Regions from separate parts of the Streptomyces sp. NPDC015139 genome, predicted to be linked through region 3. Evidence: riboswitches for the same ligand, from Rfam matches in the RefSeq annotation. Region 3 holds a riboswitch; each other region holds the start of a gene.
The links. A riboswitch is a leader RNA that binds a small molecule or an ion and turns the genes downstream of it on or off. The one in region 3 is predicted to bind S-adenosylmethionine.
Positions count from the first base shown of each region.

Region 1: another riboswitch for S-adenosylmethionine. It lies ahead of ACF08B_RS01645 (amino acid ABC transporter permease); the one in region 3 lies ahead of thrC (threonine synthase).
Region 2: another riboswitch for S-adenosylmethionine. It lies ahead of ACF08B_RS15550 (aminotransferase class V-fold PLP-dependent enzyme); the one in region 3 lies ahead of thrC (threonine synthase).

Region 1 is NZ_JBIBUW010000001.1:351,183-357,891, reverse strand. Features, by position in the region: gene ACF08B_RS01670 (LLM class flavin-dependent oxidoreductase) at 1-204, opposite strand, end outside; gene ACF08B_RS01665 (putative leader peptide) at 331-396, opposite strand; gene ACF08B_RS01660 (GNAT family N-acetyltransferase) at 447-1,073, opposite strand; gene ACF08B_RS01655 (transporter substrate-binding domain-containing protein) at 1,126-2,145, opposite strand; gene ACF08B_RS01650 (amino acid ABC transporter ATP-binding protein) at 2,233-3,024, opposite strand; gene ACF08B_RS01645 (amino acid ABC transporter permease) at 3,021-4,001, opposite strand; SAM riboswitch class IV at 4,353-4,463, opposite strand; gene ACF08B_RS01640 (glutathione S-transferase C-terminal domain-containing protein) at 4,541-5,428, opposite strand; gene ACF08B_RS01635 (putative leader peptide) at 5,505-5,627, opposite strand; gene ACF08B_RS01630 (NAD(P)/FAD-dependent oxidoreductase) at 5,790-6,709, shown strand, end outside.
Region 2 is NZ_JBIBUW010000005.1:133,239-139,947, forward strand. Features, by position in the region: gene ACF08B_RS15535 (Rieske 2Fe-2S domain-containing protein) at 1-825, shown strand, start outside; gene ACF08B_RS15540 (cytochrome bc complex cytochrome b subunit) at 822-2,459, shown strand; gene trpD (anthranilate phosphoribosyltransferase) at 2,581-3,645, shown strand; SAM riboswitch class IV at 3,731-3,847, shown strand; gene ACF08B_RS15550 (aminotransferase class V-fold PLP-dependent enzyme) at 4,008-5,369, shown strand; gene ACF08B_RS15555 (PQQ-binding-like beta-propeller repeat protein) at 5,429-6,709, shown strand, end outside.
Region 3 is NZ_JBIBUW010000002.1:347,143-353,851, reverse strand. Features, by position in the region: gene otsB (trehalose-phosphatase) at 1-692, shown strand, start outside; gene ACF08B_RS06080 (trehalose-6-phosphate synthase) at 680-2,113, opposite strand; gene ACF08B_RS06075 (glucosyl-3-phosphoglycerate synthase) at 2,218-3,162, opposite strand; SAM riboswitch class I at 3,292-3,448, shown strand; gene thrC (threonine synthase) at 3,466-4,749, shown strand; gene ACF08B_RS06065 (MoaD/ThiS family protein) at 4,746-5,024, shown strand; gene ACF08B_RS06060 (cold-shock protein) at 5,467-5,670, shown strand; gene groL (chaperonin GroEL) at 5,970-6,709, shown strand, end outside.

The DNA.
Region 1 (6,709 bases), on a different contig from region 3:
GCGCGAGGACTGCGGGCCGAGGCCGTCCTCGATGGTGACGAAGTCGAGCAGGCCGCGTTCGGCCTCGGCGACCAGGTCGGCCCAGTAGCCGGCGGTGAACAGGTCCCGGGGGCGGGCGACCGGTTCGCGCCAGGACGCCGGATGCCAGCCGGTGCCGTCCAGGGCGACGGCGAGATGCAGCGGGAAAGCGGGAGTTGAGGACACGTCGGTGCCTTCCTTGATGTCCGTACGACAGGGCCGGCTCACCGGGCGGGCGTCGGCGACGGCGAGCGCGGCGGCAGGAGACCCGGGCGCGGTGCCGGGGAGAGAAGGGAGGAGAGGGAGAGGAGGTCAGCGGCGACAGAGCGCGGCGGACACGCGCTGGAGGTCTATGTGCGGCCGGGAGTGCAGACGCACGGAGCGGTACGGGTGCGCAACGCACGGCGGGAGTACGCGGGTCACGGCCGTCACCTCCGTCCGTCGGGCGCGGCGGGCCTGGTCGGCGACCGCCGGGCGGATCCCCTCACGACGCACAACGCCCGGCCGGCGCCGGGTGTTCCCGGTGTGCGGACCTGGACGATCCGTGAGCGGCGGCGGAACGTGAACCCGATCGACTCGTAGAGCCGGATCGCCCGGCGGTTGTCCGCGGCCGCGTGCAGGAACGGGGTGTCCCCGCGGTCCCGGATGCCCGCGGCGACCGCGCGCACCAGCCGGGTGGCCAGGCCCCGGCCGCGGTGCCCGGGGTCGGTGCGGACGGCGCTGATCTCCGTCCGGCCGGGGAGCCGCAGCCGCTCCCCCGCGAGGGCGATCAGCCGGCCCTCGTTCCGGATGCCGAGGTAGGTCCCCATGTCGACGGTCCGGTTCAGGAACGGGCCGGGGCGGCTCCGGGCGACCAGGTCGAGGATCTCGGGGACGTCCGCGGCGGCCGGGTCGGCGAGGGCGGCGAAGTCGTAGGTCCCGGGCAGGTAGCGGGCGGCGCGGCCCACGCGTTCGGCGAGGTGGGCGTGCGGGCCGTCGAGAGCGGCCCAGACCGCGTTGTCGAGGACGGCCGGGGCGGGGGCTCCGCCTGCGCGGAGGTCGGGCGTTGGGGCCACGGAGGCGGAGTCCCTTCTCGGCTCGGTGTCACTGGTCGGGGCGGCTGGACCGTCAGGAGTTGTCCAGGGGCAGGCCGGGCGGGTTGACCTCCGACTTGGCCACGGCCTCGTTGGAGAGGTTGTAGGCGGCCAGCCACTTGGCGTACTGCCCGTGCTCGATGAGGTAGTTGATGGCGTCGGCGAGCGGCTCGGCGAGACCGCTGTCCTTCTTGGCGGTCGCGGCGATCAGTCCCTGGAGCGTCTCGCCGGCCCCGGAGAATGTGCCCGCGTTGCGGGTGGGGTTGGGTGTGTCGGCGGTCTGCCGGGCCCGGTAGGCGACGCTGGGGTTCGGGCCGAAGAAGGCGTCGATCCTGCCGCTGCCGAGCGCCAGGTTGATGGAGTTCTGGTCGGGGAAGTACTTGACGGTGAGCTTCTTGCCCTCCTTGGCCAGCTTGGCCTTCCACTCCAGGAGGATCTTCTCCTGATTGGTGCCGGAGCCCACGGAGACCGTCTTGTCCGCGAGGCTCTCGTAGCCGCCGTCGAACTTCCAGGTGTTCTTCTTCAGTACCTCGAAGGCCAGGTTGTCCTGACGGTAGGAGGCGAACTCGTACTTCTTCTTGCGCTCCTCGGTGTCGGTCACGTTGGAGAAGGCCACGTCGACCTTGCCGCTGTCGACGCCGACGAAGAGGTTCTCCCAGGTGGAGTTCCTGATCTCGGGCCTGAGGCCGAGGACGGCGGCCACCAGGCGGCCGAAGTCGGGCTCGGAGCCGGTGAGCGTCTTCTGGTCGCTGCCCACGAAGTTCAGGGGCGCGGACCCCGACGGCAGGGCCCCGACGCCGATGACGAGCCTGCCGCGCCTGCGGACGGCGGCGGGAAGTTCGGCGCTGATCGACTTCACCTCGGAGACCTTCAGTTCGGTCTCCTCGGCGGCTCCGTTGGACAGCTGCCCCACGGTGACCGTTCCGGTGGTCTCGGTCCGGGCGGCCGCCTCGCTGTCGCCCCCGCAGGCGGTGAGCCCGGTGGCGAGGGTGGCGACGGCGGTCGCCGCGGTGATGCCGCGTATCAGGCTGCGTAGGGAGATGTGGCTGGGCATGGCGTGGCTGTCCTTGTCTCGCTGTCGAGGGAGGTTTGGTGGTGCGGTGGTGCCGTGGGGGGCGTGGGTACGCCGCCGGGGGGCGGGTCAGAGCACCTTGGCGAGGAAGTTCCGGGTCCGTTCGTGCCGTGGCCGGTCCAGCACCTGCCCGGGCGGGCCCTGTTCGACGATCCGGCCGCCGTCGATGAAGACGACCCGGTCGGCGATCTCGCGGGCGAAGCCGATCTCGTGGGTGACGATGACGAGCGTGGTGCCGCTGGTCGCCAGGTCCTTGATGACGGCCAGTACCTCGCCGACGAGTTCGGGGTCGAGCGCCGAGGTCGGTTCGTCGAAGAGGATGACCCCGGGGCGCAGGGCGAGGGCGCGGGCGATGGCGACGCGCTGCTGCTGCCCGCCGGACAGCCGGCGCGGGTAGGCGCCGGTCCGGTCGCCGAGCCCCACCCGTTCGAGGAGTTCCCGGGCGAGCTCCCGGGCTGCCGGCCTGGTCAGCCTGCCGGTGGCGGCGGGGGCCGCGGCGACGTTGTCGAGGACCGTCAGGTGCGGGAAGAGGTTGAAGTTCTGGAAGACGAAACCGATCCGGCTGCGCTGCGCCAGGATGGCGCGTTCGCCGAGCTCCTTCAGGTGCTGCCCCTGACGCTTCACGCCGATCGGCTCGCCGCCGACGCTGACGTGGCCGATCTCGGGCTTCTCCAGGTGGTTCATGACCCTGAGCAGGGTCGACTTGCCGGAGCCGGACGGGCCGAGGATCACGGTGACCTCGCCGGGGCGGATGGTCAGGTCGATGCCGTCGAGGACGCGGTGGGTGCCGTACCACTTGTGGACGTCGTGCACCTCCAGCGCGACGGGGGCGGCCTTCTCGAAGGCGGGTGCGCTCGTCATACGGCGGCCTCCCTGCGCAGCCGGGCCCGCAGGTCGGTGAGTCCGGCCCGGGCCTTCTGGAACGGGGTCGGCGGCAGGGTGCGCGTGGCACCGCGGGCGTAGTACCGCTCGACGTAGAACTGGACGACGGACACGACGCTGGTCAGGATCAGGTACCAGACGGTGGCGACCAGCAGCAGCGGCACGATGTCGCCGGGGTAGGTGTTGCCCATCGACTGCACGGACCCGAACAGGTCGAGCAGGGACACGTAGAACACCAGGGACGTGCTCTTGACGAGGCCGATGAGCTGGTTGACGTAGTTCGGGGTGATGGACCTGAGGGCCTGCGGGAAGACGATCCTGCGGAACCGGTAGCCCTTGGGCAGTCCGAGCGCGGCGGCCGCCTCGTGCTGTCCCTGGTCGACGGAGAGCAGGCCGCCGCGCACCACCTCGGCCGCGTACGCCGCCTCGTTGAGACTGAGCCCCACGACGGCGATCGCCAGGTCGGTGGCCAGCTTCGACTCGTCGAAGGTGACGAAGGCGGGGCCGAACGGCACGCCGAGGCTCAACGTGCGGTACAGGGCGCCGAAGTTGTACAGGAAGATCAGCACCACGATCAGCGGGATCGAGCGGAACAGCCAGGTGTACGTCCAGCTGACGGCGCGCAGCACCGGGCTTGCGGACACTCTGGCGAGTGCCAGCAGGATGCCGCCGGCCAGTCCCAGTACGGCGCTGAGCGCGGCGACTTCGAGGGTGACACCGAGGCCGTCCAGCACGGTCGGGCGCAGGAACCAGTAGCGGAAGCGGTCCCACTGGTAGAAGGGGTTCGTCACCAGTCCGTGCAGGATCTGCGCGACCAGCACGAGGACGATCGCGGTGAGGATCCAGCGGCCGGGGCGGCGCAGCGGCTGAACGTGCTGTGCGGTGCGTTGTTCTGACGGTATGTCGGACGATGGCGCCTCGGCGAGAGAGAGGGCGGCGCCTGGGGGTTCGCTCATGGCGGGCTCCGGCTGGGTGTCGGACGGCCCCGGACGGCGGCGGGCGGGTGTGCGGCACTACGGCACTGGGGCACGGGAGGGCACACGGGTACGCGCGGGACCGGGAACCGGGCGGGCGACGGCACACCGGACGGACGGTGTGCCCATGGAACGCGGGGGCCGAGAAGCGGGAGGTCAGCCCCGACAGCGGGCAGAGCCCGGTGCGGTACACAGTGCGCTGCTGACGCGGAGCAGATCGACGGCGCGGTCGGCGACCAGGAGCTGGGCGGACGGTACGCAGCCCCGGGGGCGGCTCGGGGCCGTCCTGGGGTTTGCGTACATGGCGTCACCTGTCACTGTCCGGGCCCGTGGGCCTCGCGCTTACCGAGAACGTCGTCCGGTCCGGTCGTCACCTGGGGCACCCCACCGCGGTGCGAGGGTTGCCGGTCAGCGAGCCAGGGCTTGGCGCTGACGCTCATGACCGTTCTGAGCGGAAAGTAAGGCAGTCGGCTGCGGGAATGTCAACGGCCGTCCGCGAAGTGGACGCCGGGCGCCCGTTCTCACCTGCGGGAAGCGTCCGGAGCGTCGGCCGCGTGACCGGCCCAGTCCAGGATCTGGACGGCCGCCCCGGCCGACTCCAGGCCCCGGCAACGGCCGTGGTGGCGGCGGGAGATGCCGTCGAGGTCGACGTGCCGGCCGAAGGCGTGACGGGCGGTCAGGCGGCGGGCGTAGGCCCACAGGGCGTGGTGGCCGGTGATCCGGTGGACCGCGGAGGCGTCGAGGTGGCAGCGGTGCACGGTGTCGAGCTGGACCAGGGTCACCCACAGCTCGACGTCGGCCGCGGTGAGCCGGTCGCCGACCAGGTACTCCGCGTCGAGCAGCCGCCGCTCCAGCCGGCCGAGGGCGCCGAGCAGGATTTCCAGGGCGGCGGCCCGTTCCGCCGGGTCCGTTCCGGCCCGTCCGGCGCTCTGGGCGGCCCCCTCGATGCCCTCGGTGCACATCCGCTCGACGGCCTCGATCACGGACTCCGTTCCGCACGGGTACAGACAGGTGCCGCCGTCGTACGCGAAGCGGTCGAGGTCGCGCAGGATGTCGCGGGCGTGGGTGCTGACGATGCGTCCGGACCAGTCGTCGCTGAGCACGGGCGCGAGGGCGGGGCCGGTGTAGTGGTGGGCGCTCGCCTCGTACAGCGGCAGCAGCGCCGCGTGGCCGCCGTCGGGACGGTCGGGCACCGCGGGCAGCGGGGTGACGGGACAACTGCCGTCCAGGGCCAGGAGGCTGTGGCCGACGGCGAGGCGCAGCCCGTCGGGACAGGCGGTCGAGAGATGGAGCCGGTAGCGGTGCGGCACGGCGTAGTGGCCGCTGCGGGCGTCCCGGCCGATCCGGCCGCGGAAGGCGGGGGCGCTGCGGTGGACGTCCGGGACGGCGGCGAGCGGACTGGTGGACATGCGTCTCCCCTGGTCGTTGGGCGTGCGGAAGGGCGCACCGGCGGGCGGTTCGTGCGGTGCGGGCGAGGGGCCCGGCTCAGCGCCGGCCGCTGATGGCGCTGCAGACGCGCAGCAGATCGATGTGCAGGCGGGAGGTGAGCAGGGGGGCGCGGAACGGCGTGCGGCCTGCTCGGCCGGTGACCGTCTCGAGGCGCGCCATGATTTCCTACCTGTTCACTAGGATTCCCTCCCTGGAGTGTCGATCCGGCTCCGTACGACGTCAAGGGGGCGTCCACGCCTGGGACTCCGGGCGGGTCGACACGGCGGCCGGGAAGGGACCCGGGGACTCCTCAGGGAGAGAGACATGTGACATAGTACTGATGTGGCGAAGCGACTGACCTGCGATGTCGTGGTCGTCGGAGCCGGAATGGTGGGCGCGGCCTGTGCGCTGTACGCCGCGCGCGCCGGCCTCGACGTTCGGGTGGTGGACCGGGGCCCGGTGGCCGGCGGCACCACCGGCGCGGGCGAGGGCAACCTGCTCGTCTCCGACAAGGAACCGGGACCGGAGCTCGAACTGGCCCTGCTGTCCGCCGGGTTGTGGACCGAGCTGGCCGAGGAGCTGGGCCGGGCGATCGAGTACGAGCCGAAGGGCGGCCTGGTGGTCGCCTCGACGCCGGACGCCCTGTCGGCGCTGGCCGGCTTCGCCGGGGGCCAGCGTGCCGCCGGCGTCACGGCCGAGCCGGTCGGGCCGGATGAACTGCCGGCACTGGAGCCCCACTTGGCCCCCGGTCTGGCGGGCGGAGTGCGCTACCCGCAGGACGCCCAGGTGATGCCCGCACTGGCCGCCGCCCACCTGCTGCGCGCCTCCGGTGCCGCCGTGCACACCGGCCACACGGTGACCGGTGTGCTCCGCGCGGCGGACGGCCCGGTGCACGGCGTCCGCACCGACCGGGGCGACATCCACGCGTCGGCAGTGGTCAACGCGGCCGGCACCTGGGGCGGCGACCTCGCCACGCTCGCGGGCGTCCGGCTTCCGGTGCTCCCCCGGCGCGGCTTCGTCCTGGTCACCGAGCCGCTGCCGCGGATGGTGCGGCACAAGGTGTACGCCGCCGACTACGTGGCCGACGTGGCCAGCGACTCGGCCGCCCTGCGCGCCTCACCGGTGGTGGAGGGCACGGCCGCGGGACCCGTCCTGATCGGCGCCACCCGCGAACGGGTCGGCTTCGACCGCTCGTTGTCACTCCCCGCCGTGCGGGCGCTCGCGGCCGGGGCGATCGGACTGTTCCCCTTCCTGGAACGGGT
Region 2 (6,709 bases), on a different contig from region 3:
ATCCCGAACGACAAGTCGATCTTCGTCTTCCCGATCGGGCACATCAGCGCGATGAACTTCGCGCTGGGTCTCACCCTCGGCGTGGCGCTGTTCTGCATCGGCGCGGGCGCGGTCCACTGGGCCCGCACCCTGATGTCCGACGTCGAGGTCGCCGACGAGCGTCACCCGATCGCGGCCTCCCCCGAGCTCCGGGCGAAGGTCCACGCGGACTTCGCCGACGGTGCCAAGGAGTCGGCGATCGGCCGCCGCAAGCTGATCCGCAACACCATGTTCGGCGCGCTGGCCCTCGTGCCGCTCTCCGGCGTCATGCTGCTCGGCGGTCTCGGCCCCGCGCCCGGCACCAAGCTCCGCCACACCCTGTGGGCCAAGGGCAAGCGCCTGGTCAACATGAACACCAACCTGCCGCTGCGTCCCGAGGACGTCGCCGTCGGCTCGCTCACCTTCGCCAAGCCCGACGGGCTGGAGGAGACCAGCGAGGACTTCCAGAACGAGATCGCCAAGGCGGCCCTGATGATCGTCCGGCTGCAGCCGGGCAACATCAAGGACAAGCGCGAGCTCGACTGGTCGCACGAGGGCGTCGTCGCCTTCTCCAAGATCTGCACCCACGTCGGCTGCCCGATCTCCCTGTACGAGCAGCAGACGCACCACGTGCTGTGCCCGTGCCACCAGTCCACCTTCGACCTCTCCGACGGTGCCCGAGTGATCTTCGGCCCCGCCGGCCACGCCCTGCCGCAGCTGCGCATCGGCGTGGACAGTGAGGGTTACCTCCAGGCGCTCGGCGACTTCGAGGAGCCCGTCGGTCCTGCATTCTGGGAGCGCGGATGAGTACTGCACCGAACGAAGCACCCCGCTCGCGCGGGAAGGCGCCGGCCGGCGAGCGTGTCGCCGACTGGGCCGACGGCCGGCTCGGGATCTACTCCCTGGCCAAGGCCAACATGCGCAAGATCTTCCCCGACCACTGGTCGTTCATGTTGGGTGAGGTCTGCCTCTACAGCTTCATCATCATCATCCTGACGGGTGTGTACCTGACGCTGTTCTTCCACCCGTCGATGAACGAGGTGGAGTACCACGGCAGCTACATCCCGCTCCAGGGACAGCTGATGTCCGAGGCGTTCAACTCGACCCTGCACATCTCCTTCGACGTGCGCGGTGGTCTGCTCGTCCGGCAGATCCACCACTGGGCCGCGCTGATCTTCCTCGCCGGCATGTTCGTGCACATGATGCGCGTGTTCTTCACCGGCGCGTTCCGCAAGCCGCGTGAGATCAACTGGCTGTTCGGCTTCCTGCTGTTCGTCCTCGGCATGTTCACCGGCTTCACCGGTTACTCGCTCCCGGACGACCTGCTCTCCGGCACCGGTGTCCGCTTCACCGAGGGCGCCATCCTGTCGATGCCGATCGTCGGCACGTACATCTCGATGTTCCTGTTCGGCGGCGAGTTCCCCGGCCACGACTTCGTGGCCCGGTTCTACTCGATCCACATCCTGCTGCTGCCGGGCATCATGCTCGGTCTGGTCGTCGGACACCTGATCCTGGTCATCTACCACAAGCACACGCAGTACGCGGGCCCCGGCAAGAGCAACAAGAACGTCGTCGGCATGCCGCTGCTGCCGGTCTACATGGCCAAGGCCGGAGGCTTCTTCTTCCTGGTCTTCGGTGTCATCGCGGCCATCGCCGCGGTCACCCAGATCAACCCGATCTGGGCCATGGGCCCCTACCGTCCGGACCAGGTGTCCACCGGCGCCCAGCCCGACTGGTACATGGGCTTCGCCGAGGGTCTCGTCCGCTACATGCCGGGCTGGGAGATCAACTTCTGGGGTCACACGCTCGTCCTGGGCGTGTTCATCCCGCTGGTGCTCTTCGGTGTCGTCCTGGCGGCGATCGCGGTCTACCCGTTCATCGAGTCCTGGGTCACCGGCGACAAGAGCGAGCACCACATCCTGGACCGTCCGCGCAACGCGCCGACCCGCACCGCCTTCGGTGTCGCCTGGGTCACCGTGTACATGGTCGGTCTGGTCGGTGGTGGCAACGACCTCTTCGCCACCCACTTCCACCTGTCGATCAACGACGTCACCTGGTTCGTCCGGATCTCGTTCTTCGTCGGACCGGTCCTCGCGTTCATCGTCACCAAGCGGATCTGCCTGGGTCTGCAGCGCCGTGACCGCGAGAAGGTGCTGCACGGCCGCGAGACCGGCATCATCAAGCGGCTGCCGCACGGTGAGTTCATCGAGGTGCACGAGCCGCTCAGCCAGGAGCAGCTGCACACGCTCACCGCGCACAACCAGTACGCGCCGGCCGAGATCGGCCCGACGGTCGACGCGAACGGTGTCGAGCGCAAGGTGCCGGCCACGCAGAAGCTGCGGGCGAAGCTGTCCAACGCCTACTACGGCGAGGACAACCAGATCCCGAAGCCGACCGTCGACGAGTACAAGGAGATCACGAGCGGCCACGGCCACCACTGATCCCCGCGTCGCCACGCCACGACGAAGGGCCCCGTCCGGGTTGCGGACGGGGCCCTTCGCCGTGCTCCGGGCTGGATAGGGTGGTGTACGACCTGGCAGGACTGTGTACGAGGAGCGGCTGATGAGCGCTGTGACCCCCGCTGGAGGCGACACCGCGGCGGGCCGTTCCTGGCCCGCCCTGCTGAACGGGCTGCTCGACGGCCGTGACCTCTCCGCCGACGAGACCGCGTGGGCGATGGACCTGATCATGCGCGGCGAGGCGACCGACGCGCAGATCGCCGGATTCATGGTCGCGCTGCGGGCCAAGGGCGAGACGGTCCAGGAGATCACCGGACTCGTCCGGACGATGTACGAGCACGCCAACGTGATCGAGGTGCCCGGCCCGGCCGTCGACATCGTCGGCACCGGCGGCGACGGCGCCAAGACGGTGAACATCTCCACCATGTCCGCGATCGTCGTCGCCGGCACCGGCGCGCAGGTCGTCAAGCACGGCAACCGTGCCGCGTCCTCCGCCTCCGGCTCCTCCGACGTCCTGGAGAAGCTCGGCATCAACCTGAACCTGACCCCGAAGCGGGTCGCCGAGGTCGCCCAGGAAGCCGGCATCACCATCTGCTTCGCGGTGAAGTTCCACCCCTCGCTGCGCCACGTGGCCGCGGCGCGCGGGCAGTTGGGCATCCGGACGACGTTCAACGTGCTCGGTCCGCTGACCAACCCGGCCAAGGTACGCGCCCAGGCCGTCGGGGTCGCCGACCCGCGGATGGCGCCGATCGTCGCCGGTGTCCTCGCCGAGCGCGGCAATTCCGCCCTGGTCTTCCGCGGCGACGACGGCCTGGACGAGCTGACCGTCACCGCCACCTCCAAGGTGTGGGTGGTCCGGGACGGCAAGGTCGCGGAGGAGACGTTCGACCCCCGTGACGTCGGCATCGAGCTGGTCCCCGTGGAGGCCCTGCGCGGCGCCGACGCCGTCTACAACGCGGCGGTGGCCCGTCGGCTGCTGGACGGCGAGCAGGGCCCGGTGCGGGACGCGGTGCTGCTGAACTCGGCCGCCGCGCTCGCCGCGCTCCGGCCGACGGACGCGCCCCTCGCCGACCAGCTGCGCGCCGGCATGGCCGAGGCCCGGGAGTCGATCGACTCGGGCGCGGCCAAGCGGTCGCTGGAGCGGTGGGTGGCCGCCAGCAACGCCTGAGCCCGGCCGGCGCGAAGACGGGGCGCGGTCCGCATGGTGGACCGCGCCTTGCGCGCCGAGGACCGTGTGGCAGGATGTTGGACCAGGTCATGAGTGACAGTCATGAGGCCCCGGCCGACTGTCCGGCAACCCTCCGTCCGTGGCGGGGTGCCCCGGGTGAAGACCAGGCCGTGGACAGCAAGGTCCACGGCAAGCGCGGACCCCTCGCACACCAGGGGTCCTGGTCGTCCGAGGAGCCTTCCGTGAGCAAGCGAATGCGATAGGGCCGCAGAGCCCCGCCTCCGCATCCCCTTTCACCCTTCACCGCGCTCGAGCCGTGTCCGCTCGCGCGGCGATGCCCCCTTGCCCACGGGAGTTCACCCATGTCCGTCTCCACCGCTGCCGCCGACCAGACCGTTTGTGCACCGTTGCCCGTTCTGGGGCGGGATGTCACCGTTCCTCTCGTGACGGGCGGCGAAGTCGCCTACGCCGCGCTGGACTACGCGGCCAGCGCCCCCGCGCTCCAGCGCGTCTGGGACGACGTCGCCGCCTACGCGCCGTACTACGGCAGTGTCCACCGCGGCGCCGGCTACCTCTCCCAGCTCTCCACCGACCTGTTCGAGAACGCCCGCAAGGCCGTCGCCGCCTTCCTCGGCTGCCGCCAGGACGACCAGGTGGTGTTCACCCGGTCGACCACCGACTCGCTGAACCTGCTGGCCCGCGCCCTGCCCGCCGACTGCCAGGTCTTCGTCTTCGAGACCGAGCACCACGCCTCCCTGCTGCCCTGGCAGGACGCCCGGGTCAGCTTCCTCGACGCGCCGCGCACCCCCCGCCAGGCCGTCGAGACCCTGGAGCGGGCCCTCGCCGACCGCGACCCGCACGGCCCGGCCCTGGTCTGCGTCACCGGCGCCTCCAACGTCACCGGTGAGCTGTGGCCGGTGCGCGAGCTGGCCGCCGCCGCCCACGCGCACGGCGCCCGCATCGTCCTCGACGCCGCGCAGCTCGCCCCGCACCACCCGGTGGACATCCGCGAACTGGACGTCGACTGGGTCGCCTTCTCCGGACACAAGCTGTACGCCCCCTTCGGCGCCGGTGTGCTGGCCGGCCGCGCCGACTGGCTGCGGGCGGCGGAGCCGTACCTCGCGGGCGGTGGCGCCAGCCGCAAGGTCACCCGGCGCACCGACGGGGGAGTGGACGTGGAGTGGCACGACAGCGCCGCCCGTCACGAGGCCGGCTCCCCGAACGTCATCGGCGCCTACTCCATCGCCTCGGCCTGCAAGGCGCTCACCGAGGCCGGCTGGGACACCCTCGTCGCCCGCGAGCAGCACCTCGTCCGCACGGTCCGCGAGGGCCTCGCCGAGGTGCCCGAGGTGCGGATCCTGTCCCTCTTCGGCGACGACGCCCCGCGCGTCGGTGTCATCTCCTTCGTGGTCGAGGGCTGGAACAGCTCCCACTTCGCCGCGGCCCTGTCCGCCGAGTACGGCATCGGCGTCCGCGACGGCCTCTTCTGCGCCCACCCGCTGGTCCGCACCCTGCTGGGCAGCGACCCGCAGACCCAGGGCGAGTGCGGCGCCCCCGAGGCGGCTCCGGGGGAGAAGTCCCTGAACGCCATCCGCGTGAGCTTCGGGGCGGGCACCCCGGACGAGCACGTGGCGCGGTTCGTGACCGCCGTGAAGGAGCTGGTCCGCGACGGCGCGAAGTGGCGGTACCGCACGGAGGACGGCCGCTGCGTCCCGGCGGTGTGACGCTCCACGGGGCCAAATAGACTCCCCCCGACAGCAGTTCGATCGGGGGAGAGTGCGAAGTGCAGTCGCGCGCAACCGGCCCGGCACGGATCGGCCCGTACGAAGTCCTGCGCCGACTCGGGTCCGGCGGCATGGGCGAGGTCTACCTCGCCGAGTCCCGCACCGGCCTCCGGCTCGCGGTGAAGGTCGTACGCCACGAGCACGCCGAGGACCGCACCTTCCGGGCGCGGTTCCGGCACGAGGTGCGTGCCGCGCGGACCGTCGGCGGCGAGGGCACCTTCACGGCCCGGGTCGTCGACGCCGACACGGAGGCCGAACGGCCGTGGATGGCGACGGAGTTCGTGCCGGGCCCGAATCTGCGGGACGCCGTCCTGGACCACGGGGCGCTGCCCGAGCCTGCGGTCCGCGTGCTCGCCGCGGCGCTCGCCGAGGCGCTGGCCGCCATCCACGCCAAGGGCCTGATCCACCGGGACCTGAAGCCGTCCAACATCCTGCTCGCCCCGGACGGGCCCCGAGTCATCGACTTCGGGATCGTGCGGGCCCTGGAGGCGACCGCGCTGACCCGGACCGGCGCGGTCGTCGGCTCGGTCGGCTACGTCTCGCCGGAGCAGATCCGCAACGGCGGGCAGGTCGGCCCGCCCAGCGACGTCTTCTCCCTCGGCGCGGTCCTCGCCCACGCGGCGGCCGGCCGCGAGCCCTTCGGGGAGGGTCAGGACTCGGTGATCCTGCTGCGCATCCTGACCCGCGACTTCGACCTGTCCGGCGTACCGGAGGCGGTACGACCGCTGGTGGCGGCCTGTCTGCGGGAGGACCCGCTGGAGCGCCCGACGCCGTCGGAGGTGGTGGCGGCCGCCGGGTTCACCCCGCATGCCCTGCGCGCCGCCGTCCGCCCCGGCTGGTACGGCCCGTCCGCCGGCCCCGGCCCGGCGCACGACGACCGCCCCAGCGGCGTCGAGTACCTGTCCCCGCCCGCCCCTGCCCCGGCGCCCTCCGAACGGTCCCGGGCGGCCGCCATGCCGGACCTGGTGCCCGGGTCCGTCGCGTCCGGTCCGGCATCCCGGGCCGCCGTGCCCGCTGCCATCGACCCGGCAACCTCCGAACGGCCCCGGCCGGCTGACATGCCGGACCTGGCGCCCGGGGCTGCCGCGTCCGGGCCCGCGCCCGGATCCGTAACCCCGGCGCCCTCCGAACCGTCCCGGTCCGTCGCGACCCCGGACCCGGCCACCGGAGCCGCTGTGTCCGGGCCGGCCTCCGCGACCCCGGTCGCCGGCGCGAGCCCGGCCGTGACCCAGGCTCCCGAGGCGGCCACCGCCGTCCCTTCGGTGGCCGAGGCCACCACG
Region 3 (6,709 bases):
CCCATCCCGAGGCGGTGTCCGCGATCGCCGCCCTCGCCCCCAAGGTGGCCTCCGTGGCCGTCATCACCGGCCGCCCCGCGGGCGTCGCCGTCCGGTACGGCGGCTTCGCCGGCGTGCCCGGCCTGGAGCACCTCACCGTCCTCGGCCACTACGGCGCCGAACGCTGGGACGCGGTCACCGGCACGGTCACCGCGCCCGCCCCGCACCCCGGGGTGGCGGCGGTCCGCGCGGAGCTGCCCGGCGTGCTGGAACGGGTCGGCGCCTGGCAGGGCACCTGGATCGAGGAGAAGGGCCGGGCGGTCGCCGTCCACACCCGCCGCGCCCAGGACCCGCAGGCCGCCTTCGAGGCCCTGCGGGAGCCGCTCACCGACCTCGCCACCCGGCACGGCCTGATCGTGGAACCCGGCCGGATGGTGCTGGAGCTGCGCCCGCCCGGCATGGACAAGGGCGTCGCGCTCGCCGAGTACGTCCGGGCGACCGGCGCCGGGTCGGTCGTCTACGCCGGCGACGACCTGGGCGACCTGCCCGCGTACGCGGCCGTGGACAAGCTCCGCTCCGACGGCGTCCCCGGCCTCCTGGTGTGCAGCGGCAGCGCCGAGGTCACGGAACTCGCCGAACGGGCCGACCTGGTGGTGGACGGCCCGGAGGGCGTCGTGGCACTGCTGCGGGGGATCGCCGCTCAGCTGGACTGATCGTCCAGGGCGTGCAACTGGTCCAGGAACCACCGCGCCGGCGGAAGCGCGGTCGCGGCGGCGGCCAGCCGCTTCGACCGCTCCGCCCGCTCCTCGCGCGGCAGGCTCAGCGCCTCGTGCAGCGCGTCCGCCGTGCCCGTGACGTCGTACGGGTTCACCACGATCGCGTCCTCGCCCAGCTCCTCGTACGCCCCCGCCTCGCGTGACAGCACCAGCGCGCAGCCCTCGTCGGACAGCAGCGGGATCTCCTTGGCGACCAGGTTCATACCGTCCCTGATGGGGTTGACCAGCGCCACGTCGGCGAGTCGGTAGGCGGCCAGCGAGCGCGCGAAGTCGTCCTTCACGTGCAGCTCGACCGGGGTCCAGCCGGGCGTGCCGTAGCGCGCGTTGATGTCCTCGGCCACCCGCTGCACCTCGGCCGTGTAGTCCCGGTACACGGCGAGGTCCTGCCGGGAGGGATAGGCGAACGCCACGTGGACGACCTTCTCGCGCCACTCGGGGTGGTCGTCGAGCAGCTGCCGGTACGCCAGCAGGCCGCGCACGATGTTCTTGGACAGCTCGGTGCGGTCCACGCGGACGATGGTCCGGCGTCCCTCGCCGATCTCCTGGCGCAGCGCCGCCATCCGCTCGGCCACGTCCGGCTCGTGGGCCCGCTTGCGCAGGAAGTCGCCGTCCGCGCCGAGCCCGTGCACGCCGATCCGCGTGCCCGAGGGGATGCCGGGCCCGAGCACCGCGTGACAGCAGTCCTTGAACGCGTCGGCCCAGCGCTGCGTGAGGAACGCCGCCCGGTCCGCGCCCAGGATGCCACTCAGCAGCTCGGCCGCGATGTCGTCGGGCAGCAGGCGGAAGTAGTCCGGCGGGGCCCACGGGGTGTGCGAGAAATGGCCGATGCGCAGGTCGGGACGGAGCCGGCGGAGCATCCGGGGGGCGAGGGCCAGGTGGTAGTCCTGGATCAGCACCGCCGCGCCGTCGGCCGCCTCCTCGGCCAGCGCCTCGGCGAACGCCCGGTTGTACGCCTCGTAGGCCGCCCACTGCCGCCGGAAAGAGGCGTCGAAGACCGGCTCCAGCGGGGTCTGGTAGAGCATGTGGTGGACGAACCAGAGCACCGAGTTGGCGATGCCGTTGTAGGCGTCCGCGTGCACCTGGGCGTCGATGTCGAGCATCCGCACCCGCTGGCCGCCGGTGTCCTCGGTGGGCAGGAGTCCGCCGTCCGCGCGGCGTACGGCCTCCCGGTCGCCGTCGCCGAGCGCGGCGCACACCCACACCGCGTTCGTGTCCGGCCCGATGGCCGACAGCCCGGAGACCAGCCCGCCGCCGCCGCGCCTGGCGCGCAGCGACCCGCCCGAGTCGTCGTCCACCGTGTACGAAACCGGGCCGCGATTGGACGCGACCAGCACCTCAGCGCCGTGCGTGGAAGCCATACGCCTCAACCTAGCCCGGCCCGGAAACGCTCAAACGTACGCTCCGCCCCGGAAGGGGGCCGTATACGGCCGTTCTTCCGGCGTGCCCGCACGGCCGGCCCCGCTCAGGCCACCCGGCGTGCCGTGTACTCGGCGACCTCCACCATCGGGGGCCGTTCCTCGGTGTCCACCGAATAGGTGCGCGGCTGGAAACCGTCCTCGCCCCGCTCGAACTGGGTCAGGGAGGGCCGCACCAGGTGCCCCCGGGCCAGCCGGAGCTGGGCGGTGCGGTAGATGGCGGCGGCCATGCGGCCCAGTGCCTGGCCGTCCTGGTGGCGGTGCTTGCGCACCCCGACGTCCACCTGGGCCAGCGCGTCCAGACCCACCAGGTGCAGGGCGTCCACCAGCATCCCCAGCTCCACGCCGTAGCCGACGGGGAACGGCAGCCGCTCCAGCAGCGAGCGGCGGGCCGCGTACTCGCCGCCGAGCGGCTGCACGAAGCCCGCCAGCTGCGGCCAGTGCATGTTCAGCAGCGGGCGGGCCATCAGCTCGGTGACCCGGCCGCCCTGCCCGGCGGCGCCCCCGAGCGGGCGGTCGTACATGCCCTTGACGAGATCCACCCCGGGGTCGGTGAGCAGCGGGCCGACGATCCCGGAGACGAAGTCGGAGGAGAACTCGCGCAGGTCCGCGTCGATGAAGCAGAGGATGTCCCCGCCGGTCACCAGCAGCGAGCGCCACAGCACCTCGCCCTTGCCGGGGACGGCCGGCAGGCGGGGCAGGATGTCGTCGCGGTGGACGACCCGGGCGCCCGCCGCCGCGGCGACCTCGGAGGTGCGGTCGGTGGAGCCGGAGTCGACCACGACGATCTCGTCGACGAGCGGTACCTGCTCGACGAGGTCGTGACGGATCACCGCGACGATGTCGCCGACCGTCTCCTCCTCGTCGAGCGCGGGCAGCACGACGCTGACCGTCTGACCCGTCCGCTGCTTGGCGGCCAGGATCCGGTGGAGCGGGCGGTCGGCCACGGACCAGGAGCGGGTGGCCAGCCAGCGCTCGACTTCTTCCAGCACGGTCTGCGGCTCCTCACGTTGTCTCGCGCTTCGGACGACTATCTCAACTGTCCTGGCCTTCGGTTACAGTCTTGAGCAACGCCGATGACCATCGCATGTCGGGGGTCACCGGCGTCGACAACCACATACCGCTCATCCAGAGGGGCAGAGGGAAACGGCCCGATGAAGCCCCGGCAACCCTCCAGTCGGTACTCGTAGATCAGTTCTGATCGTCTCCGCGAGGCTCCCGGCTAGGGAAGGTGCCAAATCCGTCTCACGGCGAAGTGCGTCGTGAGGAAGATGAGGAGAAAGGGCCTCGCCTCCATGGCTGTGCAGACTGTCGCAAGCACCAGCAATCCCGCCGTCGACCTCGGTCCCGCCGCTGCCCTCAGCTGTCGCGAATGCGGACACCGGGTACCCCTCGGGCCGGTCTTCGCCTGCGAGGAGTGTTTCGGCCCGCTGGAGATCGCCTACGACTTCTCCGCGTACGACACCGAGGAACTGCGCCGGCGCATCGAAGCGGGCCCCGCGAACATCTGGCGTTACGCGCCGCTGCTGCCCGTCCCCGCCGACGTGGCCGACAAGCCGAACCTCAACCCGGGCTGGACGAAGCTCGTCAAGGCCGACAACCTCGCCCGCGAGCTCGGCGTCACCGGCGGCCTGTTCGTGAAGGACGACTCCGGCAACCCGACGCACTCCTTCAAGGACCGGGTCGTCGCCCAGGCCCTGGAGGCCGCCCGCGCGTTCGGCTTCACCACGCTCTCCTGCTCCTCCACGGGCAACCTGGCCGGCGCCGTCGGCGCCGCCGCCGCCCGGGCCGGCTTCCGCTCCTGCGTGTTCATCCCGCACGACCTGGAGCAGGGCAAGGTCGTGATGGCCGCGGTGTACGGCGGTGAGCTCGTCGGCATCGAGGGCAACTACGACGACGTGAACCGCTTCTGCTCCGAGCTGATCGGCGACCCGGCCGGCGAGGGCTGGGGCTTCGTCAACGTCAACCTGCGGCCGTACTACGCGGAGGGCTCCAAGACCCTCGCCTACGAGATCTGCGAGCAGCTCGGCTGGCGCCTCCCGGACCAGATCGTGGTCCCGATCGCCTCGGGCTCCCAGCTCACGAAGATCGACAAGGGTCTCCAGGAGCTGATCAAGCTCGGTCTGGTCGAGGACAGGCCGTACAGGATCTTCGGCGCACAGGCCGAGGGCTGCTCCCCGGTGTCCACCGCCTTCAAGGCCGGCCACGACGTGGTCCGCCCGCAGAAGCCGAACACCATCGCCAAGTCGCTGGCCATCGGCAACCCGGCCGACGGCCCCTACGTCCTCGACATCGCGCGCCGCACCGGCGGCGCCGTGGAGGACGTGACGGACGCCGAGGTCGTCGACGCCATCAAGCTGCTCGCCCGCACCGAGGGCATCTTCGCGGAGACGGCGGGCGGCGTGACCGTCGGCGTCACCCGCAAGCTGCTCAAGGACGGCCTGCTGGACCCGGCGAAGACCACGGTCGTCCTCAACACCGGCGACGGCCTGAAGACCCTCGACGCGGTGGCCGGCACCGGCCTCAGCGCCACCATCCGCCCGACCCTGGACTCCTTCCGAGAGGCTGGCCTCGCATGAGCGTGACCGTTCGCATCCCGACCATCCTGCGCACCTACACCGGCGGCCAGGCCGAGGTCAGCGCCGAGGGGGTGACCCTCGCCGAGGTCATCGAGAGCCTGGAGAAGAACCACACCGGAATCGCCGCCCGGGTGCTGGACGACCAGGGCAGGCTGCGCCGTTTCGTGAACGTCTACGTCAACGACGACGACGTGCGTTTCGAGCAGGGCCTGCAGACGGCCACGCCCGACGGCGCGGGTGTCTCGATCATTCCCGCGGTGGCCGGCGGCTGCTGACCGGATGACCGATCATTACCTTCGGTAACAGCGGTAACGCATTGTTCATCGGATTGCCCCCTCCGTGAGAGAAGCGGAGGGGGCAATTCTGCGTGATTGAGCGCGGTACAGTTGGGGAACACGGTCGTGGCCTTCGGGTCACGAGCCCTGCATTCATGCCGCAGGCCCGACAAGAAGTAGCCAAACTACGCGGGCTTTATGCGGCTTTTGCTCCTTTTATGGGGCCCGACTTGCCCTGAATTCGGGCGAATTCTCGGCAGATTCCGGACCGTCCCCGTCCAGAATTCTCGTCCGATTGACCTGTTGCAGACGGCAGTTGGACAGATACATTCAGCCGCGGTCGACGCGTTCCGGCGCACGCCCCCGTCCCATGGGGGGTGAGGTCTGACCCGGGTCCGCGAAGTGTGGATCTGTGCAAGGGCCAGTAATAGGGGAGTTAGGCATGGCTCAGGGCACCGTCAAGTGGTTCAACGCGGAGAAGGGGTACGGCTTCATCGCGGTCGACGGTGGTGCGGACGTATTCGTCCATTACAGCGCCATTCAGATGGACGGCTACCGCACCCTGGAAGAGGGCCAGCGGGTGGAGTTCGAGATCTCGCAGGGCCAGAAAGGCCCGCAGGCCGACATGGTTCGCCTCAGCGCCTGAACGTTTCTTGCACGAAGGGCCCGCACCTCGCACAGGGTGCGGGCCCTTCGTCATGCCCCGGCCCCGCCGCTCGCGGGTGGCCGACGGGGCGGGTCCCACCCCCGAAGGCGCTTGCACTCGACCATGCCGAGTGCTAATCATTGCGTTAGCACTCTGAAGGTGAGAGTGACAACGAAGGACCGGGTCGGTGAGGCCCGCAGGCCAAGTGGGGCAAGGAACCACGCGGCCGGCGAGCCGTCCGTCGCGGGCGCGGGCGCGGTCCGAAGGAATCACCCCCAGTCCTGGAGGGACCACTTCACATGGCCAAGATCATCGCGTTCGACGAGGAGGCGCGGCGCGGCCTCGAGCGCGGCATGAACCAGCTCGCGGACGCCGTCAAGGTGACGCTCGGCCCCAAGGGCCGCAACGTCGTCCTCGAGAAGAAGTGGGGCGCCCCCACGATCACCAACGATGGTGTCTCCATCGCCAAGGAGATCGAGCTCGAGGACCCGTACGAGAAGATCGGCGCCGAGCTGGTCAAGGAAGTCGCCAAGAAGACGGACGACGTCGCCGGTGACGGTACGACCACCGCGACCGTGCTCGCCCAGGCCCTGGTCAAGGAAGGCCTGCGCAACGTCGCCGCCGGCGCCAACCCGATGGCTCTGAAGCGCGGTATCGAGAAGGCCGTCGAGGCCGTCTCCGCCGCCCTGCTGGAGCAGGCGAAGGACGTCGAGACCAAGGAGCAGATCGCCTCCACCGCGTCCATCTCCGCCGCCGACACCCAGATCGGCGAGCTCATCGCCGAGGCCATGGACAAGGTCGGCAAGGAAGGCGTCATCACCGTCGAGGAGAGCAACACCTTCGGTCTGGAGCTCGAGCTCACCGAGGGCATGCGCTTCGACAAGGGCTACATCTCCGCCTACTTCGCGACCGACATGGAGCGCATGGAGGCGTCGCTCGAGGACCCGTACATCCTCATCGCCAACTCCAAGATCGCCTCGGTCAAGGACCTGCTCCCGCTGCTGGAGAAGGTCATGCAGTCGGGCAAGCCGCTGCTGAT